Regions from separate parts of the Streptomyces sp. NPDC033221 genome, predicted to be linked through region 1. Evidence: riboswitches for the same ligand, from Rfam matches in the RefSeq annotation. Region 1 holds a riboswitch; the other holds the start of a gene.

Evidence for each region. Region 1 has a riboswitch for cobalamin ahead of ACZ53K_RS03785 (cobalamin biosynthesis protein). Riboswitches for the same ligand answer to the same signal wherever they lie in the genome.
Region 2: another riboswitch for cobalamin. It lies ahead of ACZ53K_RS15550 (CbtB domain-containing protein); the one in region 1 lies ahead of ACZ53K_RS03785 (cobalamin biosynthesis protein).

The regions. Positions count from the first base shown of each region.
Region 1 is NZ_JBVIQN010000002.1:387,433-394,809, forward strand. Features, by position in the region: gene ACZ53K_RS03780 (cobyric acid synthase) at 1-1,299, opposite strand, end outside; gene ACZ53K_RS03785 (cobalamin biosynthesis protein) at 1,355-2,362, opposite strand; cobalamin riboswitch at 2,494-2,640, opposite strand; gene ACZ53K_RS03790 (hypothetical protein) at 2,840-3,067, opposite strand; gene ACZ53K_RS03795 (inorganic phosphate transporter) at 3,105-4,445, opposite strand; gene ACZ53K_RS03800 (lysozyme) at 4,660-5,355, opposite strand; gene ACZ53K_RS03805 (class II aldolase/adducin family protein) at 5,768-6,421, shown strand; gene ACZ53K_RS03810 (alpha/beta hydrolase) at 6,590-7,377, shown strand, end outside.
Region 2 is NZ_JBVIQN010000010.1:52,853-60,229, forward strand. Features, by position in the region: gene ACZ53K_RS15530 (ATP-binding protein) at 1-12, shown strand, start outside; gene alaS (alanine--tRNA ligase) at 59-2,710, opposite strand; gene tsaD (tRNA (adenosine(37)-N6)-threonylcarbamoyltransferase complex transferase subunit TsaD) at 2,760-3,824, opposite strand; gene ACZ53K_RS15545 (histidine phosphatase family protein) at 3,972-4,562, opposite strand; cobalamin riboswitch at 4,688-4,837, shown strand; gene ACZ53K_RS15550 (CbtB domain-containing protein) at 4,875-5,120, shown strand; gene ACZ53K_RS15555 (CbtA family protein) at 5,137-5,898, shown strand; gene ACZ53K_RS15560 (CAP domain-containing protein) at 6,063-6,662, opposite strand; gene guaD (guanine deaminase) at 6,995-7,377, shown strand, end outside.

The DNA of each region.
Region 1 (7,377 bases):
GAAACCGTCGCTCTCCAGGGAGCCGTGCCAGTGGGTGCCCCAGACCGCGCCGGACCGGCAGCCTTCCAGGAAGGGCTCCCCGCCGGTGACCTCGGCGACGCCGTGGTGGATCTCGTAGCCCTCGACCGGCTCGCCCAGCGCCTCGCCGGCCGGCCGGGCCAGGGTCTTTTCCGCCGCGAACCGTACGCGTACGGGCAGCAGGCCCAGCCCGTCCACGGTCCCGGCCTTGGACTCGACCTCGTCCTCGATCTGTTCGCCCAGCATCTGGAAGCCGCCGCAGATGCCGAGCACCGGGCGCCCTTCTGCGGCCCGCCGCCGGACCGCGTCCGCGATGCCGCGCTCGCGCAGCCACTGGAGCGCGCGGACGGTGCCGCGGGTGCCGGGCAGGACGACGAGGTCGGCGTCGGCCAGTTCCTCGGGGCGGTCCACGAAGCGCACCACGACGCCCGGTTCGGCGGCCAGCGCGTCCACGTCCGTGAAGTTCGACATCAGCGGTACGGCGGCCACCGCGACCCGCAGCACGTCGGCGCCGTGCGGCGGCGCGACGACACTCTCGCGGACCGCGCCGCGCAGCGACACCCGCAGCCCGTCCTCCTCGTCGATGCCCAGGCCGTGCGTGAACGGCAGCACCCCGAGCGTGGGCCGCCCGGTCAGCTCCTTCAGCATCTCCAGGCCCGGCTCCAGCAGCGTCACATCGCCCCGGAACTTGTTGACGAGATAGCCCGCGACCAGCGCCTGGTCCTCCGGGGACAGCAGCGCCGTGGTGCCGAAGAAGGAGGCGAACACCCCGCCCCGGTCGATGTCGCCGACCACCAGGGCCGGTATCCGCGCGGCCCGCGCGATGCCCATGTTCACGATGTCGGTACGCCGCAGGTTGATCTCCGCGGGGCTGCCCGCGCCCTCGCAGATCACCGCGTCGTGCGTCCGCCGCAGCTCTTGGAGGCAGTCCGTGACCGTACCGAGCAACTGCTCCTGGCGGCCCGCGTGGTAGCCGCGCGCGCTCAGCTCGCCCACCGGCTTGCCCATCAGCACGACCTGGCTGCTGCGGTCACTGCCCGGCTTCAGCAGCACCGGATTCATCAGCGCGCTCGGCTCGACGCGCGCCGCCGCGGCCTGCATGGCCTGCGCCCGTCCGATCTCCGCGCCCTCGCGCGTCACGAACGAGTTCAGCGACATGTTCTGAGCCTTGAAGGGCGCTACCTTGACGCCCTTACGGGCCAGCCAGCGGCAGATGCCCGCCGTCACCACACTCTTGCCCGCGTCGGACGTGGTGCCCGCCACCAGCAGCCCGCCGCCCAGCGGTGCTCGACCCGGTCCGTTCACGTGGCACTCCTCGCCGTCCGCACGTTGCTGCTCACTTGACCCTCCCGGCCGTACGGGCCCGCCGTACCGCCCCGGCCCCACCGGAACGGCGTACCGCCCCGACGGCCAGCCGGCCCGCGACCGTGGCCGCCAGGGCCAGCGCGCCCACCCGGCGCGACAGTGTCACGGCCCGCTCGATGTCCGGCACCGCGACGGGCCGCCCGGCGGCGCCGTTGAGCACCGGCCGGTGTTCGACCCGCCCGCCGTACGCCAGCGTGCCGCCCAGCCGTACACCCAGCGCCCCGGCGAACGCGGCCTCCACCGGACCCGCGTTCGGGCTCGGGTGCGACGGGCCGTCCTGCCGCCAGGCGCGCAGCGCGCCCCGCCGGTCCGGCCCGGCCAGCACCGCCAGCGTGGCGGTCAGCCGCGAGCCGGGGAAGCCGGCCACGTCGTCGAGCCGGGCCGAAGCCCACCCGAAACGGCGATAGCGCGGCGACTTGTGCCCCACCATCGCGTCCAGCGTGTTGACGGCACGGAAGGCCAGCAGCCCCGGCACCCCGGCGACCGCGCCCCACACGAGGGCGCCGACCACCGCGTCCGAGGTGTTCTCGGCGACGGACTCGACCACCGCGCGCGCCATCTGCTGCCCGTCCAGGGCCTGCGGATCGCGGCCGCACAGGTGCGGCAGCCGCTCGCGCGCCACGTCGAGGTCGCCCGCAGCGAGCGCGCCGCCGACGGCCCGCGCCTCGCGGCCCAGCGAGGTGCCGCCCAGGACGGCCCAGGTGGCGGCGGCGGTCAGCGCGACGGAGGCGGGGAAGGCGGCGGGGGAGCGGCGCACGGCGCGGTCCAGCAGCGCGGCGCCGGCGGCGGTACCGCCCGCGAGCAGCGCGGTGTGCAGGGCGCCGCGCCCGCGGTGGTCGCGCCACAGGCGGCGTTCCACGGCGGCCGCGGCCCGCCCGAAGGCGGCCACGGGGTGACCGCGCCGGGGATCGCCCACGGCCAGGTCGCCGAGGAAGCCGAGGGCCGCGCCGCACGCGTAGCCGGCGTGTTCGGCACGCATCGGATCAGACCGCCGTCGTGCCTCGGAGGGGCAGTACGCGGGAAGGTCCGGAAGATCTCGAACTGCGGCCGGGCATGGCGGTGGGTCCTCACTCAGGGTCCGCGCCCTGGTTCGACGGATACGGCGACGAGAGTCTCCTGGCTCCCCGGATCGGCGCTTCCCCCGGCCTTCCAGTCCGTACGGAATCGTGCGTCGCGGGACGCGGACCGTGGCCCTTGGTGGAGGGGCGCTCCCCGGTGACAGTGGCGGGACCGCGCCGGATTCTCACCGGACTTCCTCATCTGTCGCCGAATGGCTCCGGCAGTCCACCACGCTCCGCGAAGCCCGTCAACTCGCGCTTGACCTGCGGCGCGGGCCCGCGCCGGCGCCTGTGTCCAAGGACACAGGAGCGCGGTGCCCGGGACGCGGCGAAGGGCGCCCGGCGGCCGTGGCGGGGATGCCACGGCCACCGGACGCCCCGGGTGCCGTCCCGACGGGTCAGGCGGCGACGATCAGATAGATGCCGTACGCCACGGCCGCCGCGCACAGCGCGAAGCAGACGTACGCCCCGGTCCGCGCCACAGTGCCGCCGGTGGTCGGCGCGCCCTCCGTCTGCGGTTTGCGGGACGTGCCGACGATGCCGAGGGTGAACAGGCCCACGATCCCGACCGTCACGAACAGCGTGACGCCGAAGACCTGGCCGAGAGCCGCCCAGTCGATGCTCATGGTGTTCTCGTTCCTTCGTGGGAGCCGTACGGCCGGATCAGCCGGCGGCCGAGCCGGCCTTGGCGCGGCGCTGGGCGTGCGGCTCGTGCGGGTGGGCGGCCACCGGATCGGCGATCACCGGGGTGCCGCCGACCGGGTCGGCGAGCGGCGCTTCGGCCATCACCGGCGCGGGGACCGTGACGACGGCCGTCGCGGGTACGGACACGACCGGGCCCGCGGGCGGCGGCGAGACCGCCTGCAGGGCCGCGGTGACGACCCCCGCGGGCTCCGCGGCCGGACCCTCGTTGACGTTGGTGTGGTCCACCGGCTTGCGGCGGGACGCCACCCAGATCGCGCCGCAGACGGCGAGCGCCAGGACGGCGACGGTCGCGATGCCCCAGTCGCCCTGGTCGGCCAGGAGCGCGGCGCCCGCCGCGACCAGACCGGCGGCCGGCAGTGTCAGGCCCCAGGCGGCGGCCATCCGGCCCGCCGTGGACCAGCGCACCACGCCGCCCTTGCGGCCCAGACCGGAGCCCATGACCGCGCCGGAGCAGACCTGGGTGGTGGAGAGTGCGAAGCCGAGGTGGGAGGAGGCCAGGATGGTGGCCGCCGCGCCGGTCTGGGCGGCGAAGCCCTGCGGCGGCTGGATGTCGGTGATGCCCTTGCCCATCGTGCGGATGATCCGCCAGCCGCCCAGGTACGTGCCGAGCGCGATGGCCACACCGGCCGAGGCGATGACCCACAGCGGCGGGTCCGCGTGCGGGGCGACGACGCCGCCGGTGATCAGCGCGAGGGTGATCACGCCCATCGTCTTCTGGGCGTCGTTGGTGCCGTGGGCCAGGGAGACCAGCGCGGCCGAGGCGATCTGCCCGGCGCGGTAGCCCTTGGCGGTGTCCTCCTCGGCGCGGTTGCGGGCCAGCCGGTAGGTCAGCCGGGTCGCGGCCATCGAGGCCAGACCGGCCACGATCGGGGCGGCGACGGCCGGGATGAGGACCTTCATGACCACGGCGCCGCCGTGCACGCCGCTCGCGCCGACGGACACCAGGGTCGCGCCGATCAGGCCGCCGAAGAGGGCGTGCGAGGAGCTGGAGGGGAGCCCGGCCAGCCAGGTGACCAGGTTCCAGACGATGGCGCCGACCAGTCCGGCGAAGATCACTTCTGGTCTGATGCCGGCGGTCTCGTCGATGATCCCGCCGGAGATGGTCTTGGCGACCTCCACCGACAGGAACGCGCCGACCAGGTTGAGGACCGCCGACATCGCCACCGCGATCTTGGGCTTGAGCGCCCCGGTGGAAATGGTGGTGGCCATGGCGTTGGCCGTGTCGTGGAAGCCGTTCGTAAAGTCGAACACCAAGGCCGTGACGATCACGATCCCGATGAGAAGCGTGATGTGTTCCATTCACCCAGGCAATCAGTTCGGTGGGCAGTAACGCTCGGGACCGTACGGACGACGGGTGAACGGAAGGTGAACTGGGGCGGACGCCGCAGTGACGCCCCCGCAGGGGTGCCGAGGAGGCGCCCGTGCCGTCACTCGGTTCCCGGCCGTACCAGCACGGAAGCACCGAGTGTCCCATCCGTACCAGCGCCCGGATTCCGCTGCCGGGCCCCGGCTCTCACCCCCGGGCGAAGCGCCTGAGCTGTGCGGCGGTGCCGTTCCATTTGTTCTGGTCACCGGGCAGCGCGCCGGACCCGGCGTACTGCCAGATGCTCGGGTACGCCCAGCCGGCCGGCAGCGTGCCCGGGGTGCTGTGCCAGTGGGCCAGCCACAGCGGGTGGGTGGCGGCGAACGCCCGGCTGCCGCCGGTGCACAGGTTCCACCACCGGGCCGTCGTGTAGATCACCGGCCGCCGCCCGGTCCGGCGCAGCACCTCGTCGCTGAACCCGCGGATCCACCACACCAGCGCGGTGCCGCTCATCCCGTAACAGGCGTGCTCCCGGTCGTACGGGTTGTGCTCGATGTCGAGCGCCGGGGGCAGCGTCCGGCCGTCCGCCTTCCAGTGGCCGCCGTGCCGCAGGAAGTGCCGGGCCTGCGCGCGGCCGGAGGACGCGTTCGGCATGCCGAAGTGGTACGCGCCGCGCAGCAGGCCGGCGTTGCGTGCGCCGCGGTACTGCCGCGGGAAGTACGGGTTGCGGTACCAGGTCGACTCGGTGGCCTTGACGTACACGAACCGGCCGCCCTTCGCCCGTACGGCGCGCCAGTCGACGTTCTTCTGGTGCGAGGAGATGTCGTGCCCGGCCGGTTTGCCCGCGGCCTCGGCGGCGGGGGCCGCGGGCACGGCGGTGTACAGAGCGCCGGTGAGCGCGCCCAGCGCGAGGGCTCCGGCGGCCAGGCGGCGCCGGTGGCCGCGCGGGCGGCCGGGCGGATGTGGCGAGTGCGAAGGGTGCTGTGGGTGAGGAGAGTGCGGTGGGTGGGAAGAGTGCGGTGGGAGCGGTGGGTCGGGCAGGTGATCGCGGTCATGGGCCATGGCTCCCCCAGGGGTCCCCGGTCGGATGGCTACGTGCATGACAGATCCCCGGAAGAGTACCGAGTGATCCGCGCAAGACGGTCGATGCCCGGTCAATCCATACCCGTATGCCCACAGTCCGACATGGCGGATACCGGAGGCCGGGGATCCGCCCCACGGCTCCCCACCCGGCCCGTACGGTGTCGGCAGCCACGCGCGCACCACCCCCTGCACACCCCGGCGGACCCCGCCCGCACCGCACACCGGAGGCACACGCATGACGGACCCGGAAGTCATCGGCCGCGCCTGGGACGAACTGGTCGCCACCGCCCGCCGCACGGTCACCGACGGACTCGTCGTCGGCACCTCCGGCAACGTCTCCGTCCGCGTCGGCGACCTCGTCCTGGTCACCCCCACCGGCGTCCGCTACGACCGGCTCGGGCCCGGCGACCTCACCGCCGTGGACCTCGAAGGCCGCCGGGCCCACGGCACCCTCCGGCCCACCAGCGAACTCCCCCTGCACCTGGCCGTCTACCGCGCCACCGGCGCCACCGCGGTCGTCCACACCCACGCCGCGCACGCCACCGCCGTCTCCACCCTCGTCACCGAACTCCCGCCGGTGCACTACATGACCGCGGCCCTCGGCGGCCCCGTCCGCGTCGCGCCGTACGCCCTCTACGGCACCGAGGAGTTGGCCGGGAACATGCTCGCCGCCCTGCGCGACCGCACCGGCTGCCTCCTGCGGAACCACGGCACCATCGTGTACGGCGACACCCTTGACGAGGCCTACGACCGCACCGCCCAGCTGGAGTGGATGTGCCGCGTCTGGCTCGCCGCCAGCTCACTGCCCGGCCGCGAACCCGCCCTGCTCACGCCGGAACAGCTCGACGCGGCCGGGGAGCGGCTGCGCGGGTACGGGCAGGGGCGCTGAGGTGTGGGGTTCGGGGGCGGCTGCCGGGCCTCGTTCGGCCGCTCGCGCCCACTTCGCGCCCGTCCCGCGCCCGCCCCGCCGATCGCAGCCCCGTCCCGCCGTGCCCGCCGTCACCCGGGCGCGCCCGCCCACTGGCCGCGCACGCGCCGCCCGCCCACACTGGGGAGGATGCGTCTGGGTACCGCGGCAGCAGCCGCCACCACGGTGATCGGTACCGGCGCGGCCGCGGTGGCGGCCGGCCGGTACGCCAGCGACATGGTCCTCAAACCCGCGCCCGACCGGCCGCTGCCGGGCGACCCCCGGCTCACGGTGCACGCCACCGGCCCCGGGCGGATCACCCTCACCCGCAGCCTCGCCTCGCTGCGGCCCGGCACCTATGGCCTCACCGGCGCGGGCACCCACGCCATCGTCGGCCCTCTCCTGGACGACGTACCGCACCCGGCCGACACGGTCGTCCGCCGCCTGGAGCGGGTCACCCACGGCACCCTCCAGCCGGGCGCCCGGATGCGCCTGACCCCGCAGGTGCACATCGGCAACCCGCGCGACGCGCTGGACATCGACTGCGCCGACGTCGACATCCCCGGGGAACTGGGCGCCCTGCCCGCCTGGTTCGTGCCGGGCGACCGGGAAACCTGGGTCATCACCGTGCACGGCCTGGGCACCACCCGGGAGCACCCCATGGTGGTCATGCCGTTCCTCAGCGACCAGCGGCTGCCCGTCCTGGACCTCGCCTACCGCAACGACGTCGGCGCCCCGCACACCGCCGACGGCATCAGCCACCTCGGCGACTCCGAATGGCGCGATCTGGACGCCGCGATCCGCTACGCCGTCCAGTACGGCGCCGAGCGCGTCGTCCTGCACGGCTGGTCCACCGGCGCCTCCATGGCCCTGCACGCCGCCGCCAACTCCGCGCTGCGCGACCGCGTCGCCGGCCTCGTCCTCGACTCACCGGTCCT
Region 2 (7,377 bases), on a different contig from region 1:
GACGTTCCCTAGCCGGGGCGGCGGTGGGCGGCCCCGGGCAGGGGCCGCCCCCTCGGGGTCACTCCCCGAGCAGCCCCGGCAGCGCAGCCAGCGTCTGCGGCAGCTGTTCGGCCGGGAGCCCGCCGCCCTGTGCCAGTTCCGGCGATCCGCCACCGCGTCCGTTCAGCAGGCGCTTGACCAGGTCGGACGCGGAGCTGCCCGCCTCGCGGCCGGCCTTGTTCAGGGCGACCACCAGGGCCGCCTTGCCGTCCGCCGCCGAGCCGACGGCCACCGCGGCGGGCTGCCCGGCCGGCAGCCGGTCGCGTACGGCCATGGCCAGCGCGCGGGCTGCGTCGGTGCCGCCGTCTGCGGTGGCCGTGACCACGCGGAAGGCCCCTGCCTGTGCGGCGGCATCGGCGAGCCCGGCAGCGCGCGCCACGGTGGCCTGCTGCCGCAACCGCTGGTTCTCGCGGTCGCTCGCCTTCAAGCGCTCCAGCAAACCGGCGACCCGGTCCGGGAGTTCGGCGCGCGGGCCCTGGAGCTGTTCGGCGAGCTGGGTGACCAGGTCGCGCTCGCGGGCGAGGTAGCCGAAGCCCTCGATGCCGACGGAGGCCTCCAGGCGGCGCATTCCGGCGCCGACGGAGGATTCGGCGGTCAGGGCGACGACGCCCACCTGGGACGCGTGGCTGACGTGCGTACCGCCGCACAGTTCGCGCGACCAGGCGCCGCCGATCTCGACGACCCGTACCTTCTCGCCGTACGTCTCGTCGAAGAGGGCGAGCGCGCCCAGCTCCTTGGCCTCCGGGAGCGTCATCCACTTCACGCCCACCGGAAGGTCGCGGCGGAGCGCCCGGTTGGCGGCCTCCTCGATCTCACTGCGGGCGGTGGTGGACAGGCCGCCGCGCCAGGGGAAGTCGAGGCGCAGGTAGCCGGGGCGGTTGTACGAGCCGGACTGGAGGGCCGTCGGGCCGAGGATTTCGCGCAGGGCGGCGTGGAGGACGTGGGTGCCGGAGTGGGCCTGGCGCGCGCCGAGGCGCCACTCGGGGTCGACGGCCGCGTGGAGGGAGTCGCCGAGGGCGAGTTCGCCGGCGGTGACGCGTACCTGGTGGCCGACCAGGCCGGGGAGCGGGCGCTGTACGTCCAGGACCTCGGCCTCGACCGAGGTGCCGGACAGACGGCCGGCGTCGCTGTCCTGGCCGCCGGATTCGGCGTAGAAGGGGGTGCGGTCAAGGATGACGGTGGCGATTTCGCCTTCACGGGCCACGGGAACGGGCCCTTGGGCGCCGAGTACGGCCAGCACCTTGGAGTCGGTCTCCAGGGTGTCCCAGGCGCGCCAGTCGGTGGGGCCGTGTTCGTCCAGGACGGTGCGGAGAGCCGAAGTGTCCACGGCGCCGCCCGACTTGCGGGCGCGAGCATCGGCGCGGGCCCGTTCGCGCTGTTCGCGCATGAGGGCCGCGAAGCCCTCGCGGTCCACCTCGACGCCCTGTTCGGCGGCCATCTCCAGGGTGAGGTCGATGGGGAAGCCGTAGGTGTCGTGGAGGAGGAAGGCCTGCTTCCCCGGGAGGGAGCGGCTGCCCTCGGCCTTGACCTTGGTTACGGCGGTGTCCAGGACCGCGGTGCCCTGGCGCAGCGTCGCACGGAAGGCGTCCTCCTCGCCCGCCGCCTGGTCGGCGATCCGGTCGTAGGACTCGGCGACCTCCGGGTAGCTGGGGGCCATGCAGTCGCGGGCGACCGCGAGGAGCTCCGGCAGGGCCCGGTCCTCGTAGCCGAGCTGGCGCATGGAGCGGACGGCGCGGCGCAGGATGCGGCGCAGGACGTAGCCGCGGCCCTCGTTGCCGGGGGTGGTGCCGTCGGCGAGCAGCATGAGGGCGGTACGGACGTGGTCGGCGACCACACGCAGCCGTACGTCGTTCTGTTCGTCGTCGCCGTAACGGACGCCGGCGAGCGCGGCGGCACGGTCCAGGACCGGGCGGGTCTCGTCGATCTCGTAGAGGTTGTCGACGCCCTGGAGGAGGGTGGCCATCCGCTCCAGGCCCATGCCGGTGTCGATGTTCTGGCGGGGGAGTTCGCCGAGGATCGGGTAGCCGGTCTTGCCGGTGCCCTCGCCGCGCTCGTACTGCATGAAGACGAGGTTCCAGAACTCCATGTACCGGTCCTCGTCGGCCTCCGGACCACCCGCCCGGCCGAACTTCGGCCCCCGGTCGTAGTACAGCTCCGAGCAGGGCCCGCACGGCCCCGGGACACCCATCGACCAGAAGTTGTCCTCGTCGCCGCGCGAGACGATCCGCTCGTCGGGCAGGCCGGCGATCTGCCGCCACAGGGTGCGGGCCTCGTCGTCGGTGTGGTGCACGGTGACCCAGATGCGCTCGGGGTCCAGGCCGTATCCGCCGTCGGCGACGGGCGAGGTGGACAGCTCCCACGCGAAGCGAATGGCGTCTTCCTTGAAGTAGTCGCCGAGGGAGAAGTTGCCGTTCATCTGGAAGAAGGAGCCGTGCCGGGTGGTGCGCCCGACCTCCTCGATGTCCAGGGTGCGTACGCACTTCTGCACGCTGGTCGCCCGCGGCCAGGGCGCCGCCACCTCGCCGGTCAGGTACGGCTTGAAGGGCACCATGCCCGCGTTGACGAACAGCAGCGTCGGGTCCGGCGTCGGCAGCGGCGCGCTGGGGACGACGGTGTGGCCGCGTTCGGCGAAGAAGTCGAGGAAGCGGGTGCGGATCTCGGCGGTACGCAAAGGGGGCTCCGGGCGGTCGGGTAGGAGGAGGGGGAGGGTGCGGCGGCCGTTACGCGGCGGCCTTCGCCGCCCTGGCGGCCGCCCTGGCGACCGGGTGCAGGGCCGCGTACTCCAGCGGCGCCGACGGGTCGATCGAGAGGTCCAGCGGAGCCGGCTCGGCGCCCGCCCGTACGAGCAGGTCACCGACGGCGGCGATCATCGCGCCGTTGTCCGTGCACAGCCGTAGGGGCGGTACCCGCAGTGTGATGCCTGCCTTCTGGCAGCGCTCCTCGGCGAGGGACCGTACGCGCGAGTTGGCGGCCACGCCGCCCACCACCACCAGCGTGCCCACGCCGTGCTCCTTGCAGGCCGCGACGGCCTTGCGGGTCAGCACGTCGGCCACCGCCTCCTGGAGGGAGGCCGCGCCGTCCGCCACGGGCAGTTCGCCGCCGGTGTGCCGTTCGGCCCAGCGCGCGGCGGCCGTCTTGAGGCCGGAGAAGGAGAAGCCGTACGGGTCGTCGCGCGGCCCGGTCAGCGGACGCGGGAACGCGACGGCCTTCGGGTCGCCCTCGCGCGCGGCCCGGTCGATCGCGGGACCGCCCGGGTACGGCAGGCCGAAGACCCGCGCGACCTTGTCGAAGCACTCCCCGGCCGCGTCGTCGAGGGTGTCGCCGAGGTGCACGATCGGGTCGCGTGCCAGGTCCCGTACGAGGAGGAGGGACGTGTGCCCGCCGGACACGATCAGCACCATGCAGGGGTCGGGCAGCGGGCCGTGCTCCAGGGTGTCGGCGGCGACGTGCCCGGCGAGGTGGTGCACGCCGTACAGCGGCACGCCCAGCCCGTACGCCAGGCCCTTGGCACCGGCCAGGCCGACCTGGAGGGCGCCCGACAGGCCGGGGCCGGTGGTCACGGCCACCGCGCCGATGTCGGCCTTGGTCAGGTTCGCCTCGTCGAGGGCGCGGCGGACGACGGGCGTGAGGGAGTGCACGTGCGCGCGGGCCGCGATCTCCGGTACGACGCCGCCGTAGCGCGCGTGCTCGTCCATGCTGGACGCCACCGCGTGCCCGAGCAGCCGCCCGTCCCGGACGAGGCCTGCCCCGGTCTCGTCGCAGGAGGACTCGATCCCCAGCACCACTGGAGAGCCTGGAGATGACACCGCACCGCTCCTTCGTTCCTGATTCCTGGTACCCGGTTCCCGCCGGATTCGTTCCCGCCGGATTCGTTATTGCGAGTCGTGTGCAATAACCGTTTCCGTCCAGGATACGGCGGTGCGCGCGCTCCCTTAGGGCGCCTGGGGCGCCTGGGGCGCCGCCCCCTGCCCGAGTTCCGCCGCCATCCGGACGTTCCACCGCCTGTCCCGCCCGCTCAGCACCGTCACGGCCAGCGGCGGTACGTCCACCCGCCAGAAGGACGAGGGCGGGGCCCCCAGCGCACACACCACGGACGCACGTACGACGTCCGGCTCCACTACGGCCACGACCCGGCCGCCCTCAGCCGCGAGGCCCGCCAGCCAGTCCGCCACCCGGCCCAGCAGCTGCGCCAGCGTCTCGCCGCCGTGCGGCGCGCTGTCCGCGTCGGACAGCCAGGCCCCGACTGCCGCGGGCTCGGCGGCCAGCACGTCCTCCAGGGCCAGGCCCCGCCAGCGGCCCATCGCGCAGCCCGCCGCGCCCGCGTCCGGGACCGCCCGCAGGCCGAGCGCCTCGGCCGTCTCCCTGCAGCGCGCGGAAGGGGAGGTCAGGGCTCGGTCGGCGGGCAGGGCGGCGGCCGCGGCGCGTACGGCGCGGGCCCGGCGCAGCCCGTCCGGCGTCAGCGGTTCGTCGGCCGGGAAGCGCACCGTGCGCAGGGCGTCGTCGAAGGAGGGTGAGAGCAACATCACCCGAGTTGTCATGGGCACCTCTTCCGTCGCGGAAAACCTGATGGCGCACAAGGGCAACAGAGGGGCGCGCGACCGCCGCCGTGCATCCGCTCGCCCGCCCGCGGGGCCTTTTCCCCGCCGCCGCCACGCGGTACGTTCCCGATGATATTGACGATGACATGACGGAAGCCGGTGGAATCCCGGCGCGGTCGCGCCACTGTGAGCCCGGACCGGGCCCGTACGGAGTACGGGACCGACGGGTGAGCCAGACCCGTCCTGTCGTTACGACTCCCACCGACCGGGACGCGAGTTCCCCCAGGAGGTTCCGCCATGGCCCAGTCCGCCGTACCGCCGACCACCGGCCCCGCCGCATCAGCCCCGGCCATCCCGTCCGCCGCACCCGTCACGCTGCCGATCAGGACGGTCCTGCCGTGGGCGGTCTTCGGCGGCATCCTCATGCTCGTCCTGCTCTACTTCGTCGGTGCCGAACAGGGCGCCACCTCCCTCCTCTCCGGCACCGACGTGCACGAGTGGGTCCACGACGGACGCCACCTGCTCGGCTTCCCCTGCCACTGACCGGGGGAATCCGCACATGAACTCCGCCACCGTCAGATCCCTCCTGGTGCGCGGCATGCTGGCCGGCCTCGCCGCCGGCCTGCTCGCCCTGCTCGTCGCCTACCTCCTGGGCGAACCGCAGGTCGACGCCGCCATCGCGTTCGAGGACGCGCACGCCCACGAACACGAGGCCGAGGTCGTCAGCCGCACGGTGCAGTCCACCGCCGGCCTGGCCACCGGCGTCCTGGTGTACGGCGTCGCGCTGGGCGGGATCGCCGCCCTGGCCTACTGCTTCGTGCTCGGGCGCGCCGGCCGCTTCGGCCCGCGCGCCACCGCCCTGCTGCTCGCCGGCGCCGTGTTCGCCGCCGTCTACCTCGTACCGTTCCTGAAGTACCCGGCCAACCCGCCGTCCGTCGGCGACCCCGACTCCATCGGCAAACGCACCACGCTGTACTTCCTGATGATCGCCCTCAGCGTGCTACTGACCGTCGCCGCGGTCATCCTCGGCAAGCGGCTCGCGCCCCGCCTGGGCAACTGGTACGCGACGGTCGCCGCCCTGACCGCCTTCGCCGTGGCCGTCGGTCTCGCCTACGCGTTCCTGCCGGCCGTCAACGAACTCCCGGCGGACTTCCCCGCCCTGCTGCTGTGGAAGTTCCGGCTCTCCGCCCTCGGCATCCAGCTCGCCATGTGGACCGCCTTCGGGCTGCTCTTCGGCGAACTGGCGGAGCGGGCTGCGGGGGTACGGGCGGGGGCCGCTTCGCGTGCGGCGGGCGGGGGTGCTGTTTCGTCGGCGGGGTGAGGTGGGGGGCTGGCGGGGCTCTGGGGTGCGGGGAATCTCCGTGTCGCGCATTGCGCATCGCGTTCCCCGGAGCCCGTGCCTCGCCCCCCGTACCTCGTCACCCGTACCTCGTCACCCGTACCCGGAGCCGTACGTATCGCAGTCCGGTCGGCTGGTCGTGCCGCTCAGGCGGGCCGGGCCAGCAGCAGCGTCCACCAAGGGCCGCGGTCGTCGGTGCCGTTGTTGATGCCCACCCCCGCGTGCCGGAACGCGCAGTCGGCCAGCACCACCCGGTGCTCCGGGCTGCGCATCCACGCCCGGACGACCTCCGTGGCCCCACGCTGGCCGCGCGCGATGTCCTCGCCCGCGCGGCGCCAGTCGTAACCGACGGCCGAGAGCCGGCTGCCGGGCCCCGAGCCGCCGCGCTCCCGGTGCGAGAGTGAGCCCTCGCGGGCCATGTGGTCGCTGTGCCGCTGCGCGGCCTCGGTGACCGTACGGTGCGCCCGTACGGGACGGCAGCCGGCCTTCCGCCGCTCACGGTTGACCAGCCGGATGACGGCCGCCCTGGTCGCTTCGACGTTACGGGGAAGGTGGGCGAAGCCCGGCGCCCGGAGCGTGCGTGCGGCCGGGGCAGCGGGTGACGTCAGGGCCGGGTGCGCCGGTAGTGCCCTATGTGCCGAGAGCGCGGAGTACGCGGCGTCCGGCAGCCCGGGGCGCTCGCCCGGAGGCGTCGCGACGGCGGCACCGCCCACCGTGAGCCCCGCCAGGACCAGCACCGCCACCACCGCCCGTACCGCGTACCACCCCGCCCGCCGGCCAGCCCCCCTGCCTACAGCCCTGCCTGCACCCCTACCCACATCCCTACCTGCGCTCCCGTCCGCACTCCTGCCCGTACTCCCGCCCATTCGGCCCCTGTTCCTCGACAGTCGACGGTTGTGGCGACCGGTCGTCACCCGGCCGGCGCCGTCCCCGGCAGCCGGCCCGGTGACAGTCTTGCCGTCCCCGCCCCCGTCTCTGTCGCCCACGGCCGATACCCGACCCGTTCGGCTGTACGGGACGGCCGCCCCGCTGACGTACGCCAGATGCATCCCCGCCCGGAACGGGTACCCGCCCGCACATGACCACCAGCACGCCCACCCCCACCCCAACCCCCGCCCCCACCCCTTCCACTCCAGCCCCTTCCACCCCCGCCTCGGTCTCGGCCGTACGCGGCCCCCTCGTCCACTTCCGCGCCGACCCCTTCCGCACCGGCAACACCGAAGCCCTCGTCCACGACCCCGACGGACTGCTGATCTGCGAGGGCGGCCGCATCATCGCCGCGGGCCCGTACGCCGACACCCGCGACCGGCTGCCGGCCGGCACCGAACCCGTCCACTACCCGGGCCACCTCATCACCGCGGGCTTCGTCGACGCCCATACGCACTACGTCCAGAAGGACGCCATCGCCGGCTTCGGTGCCCAACTGCCCGACTGGCTGGAGCACACCTACGTATCCGAGGA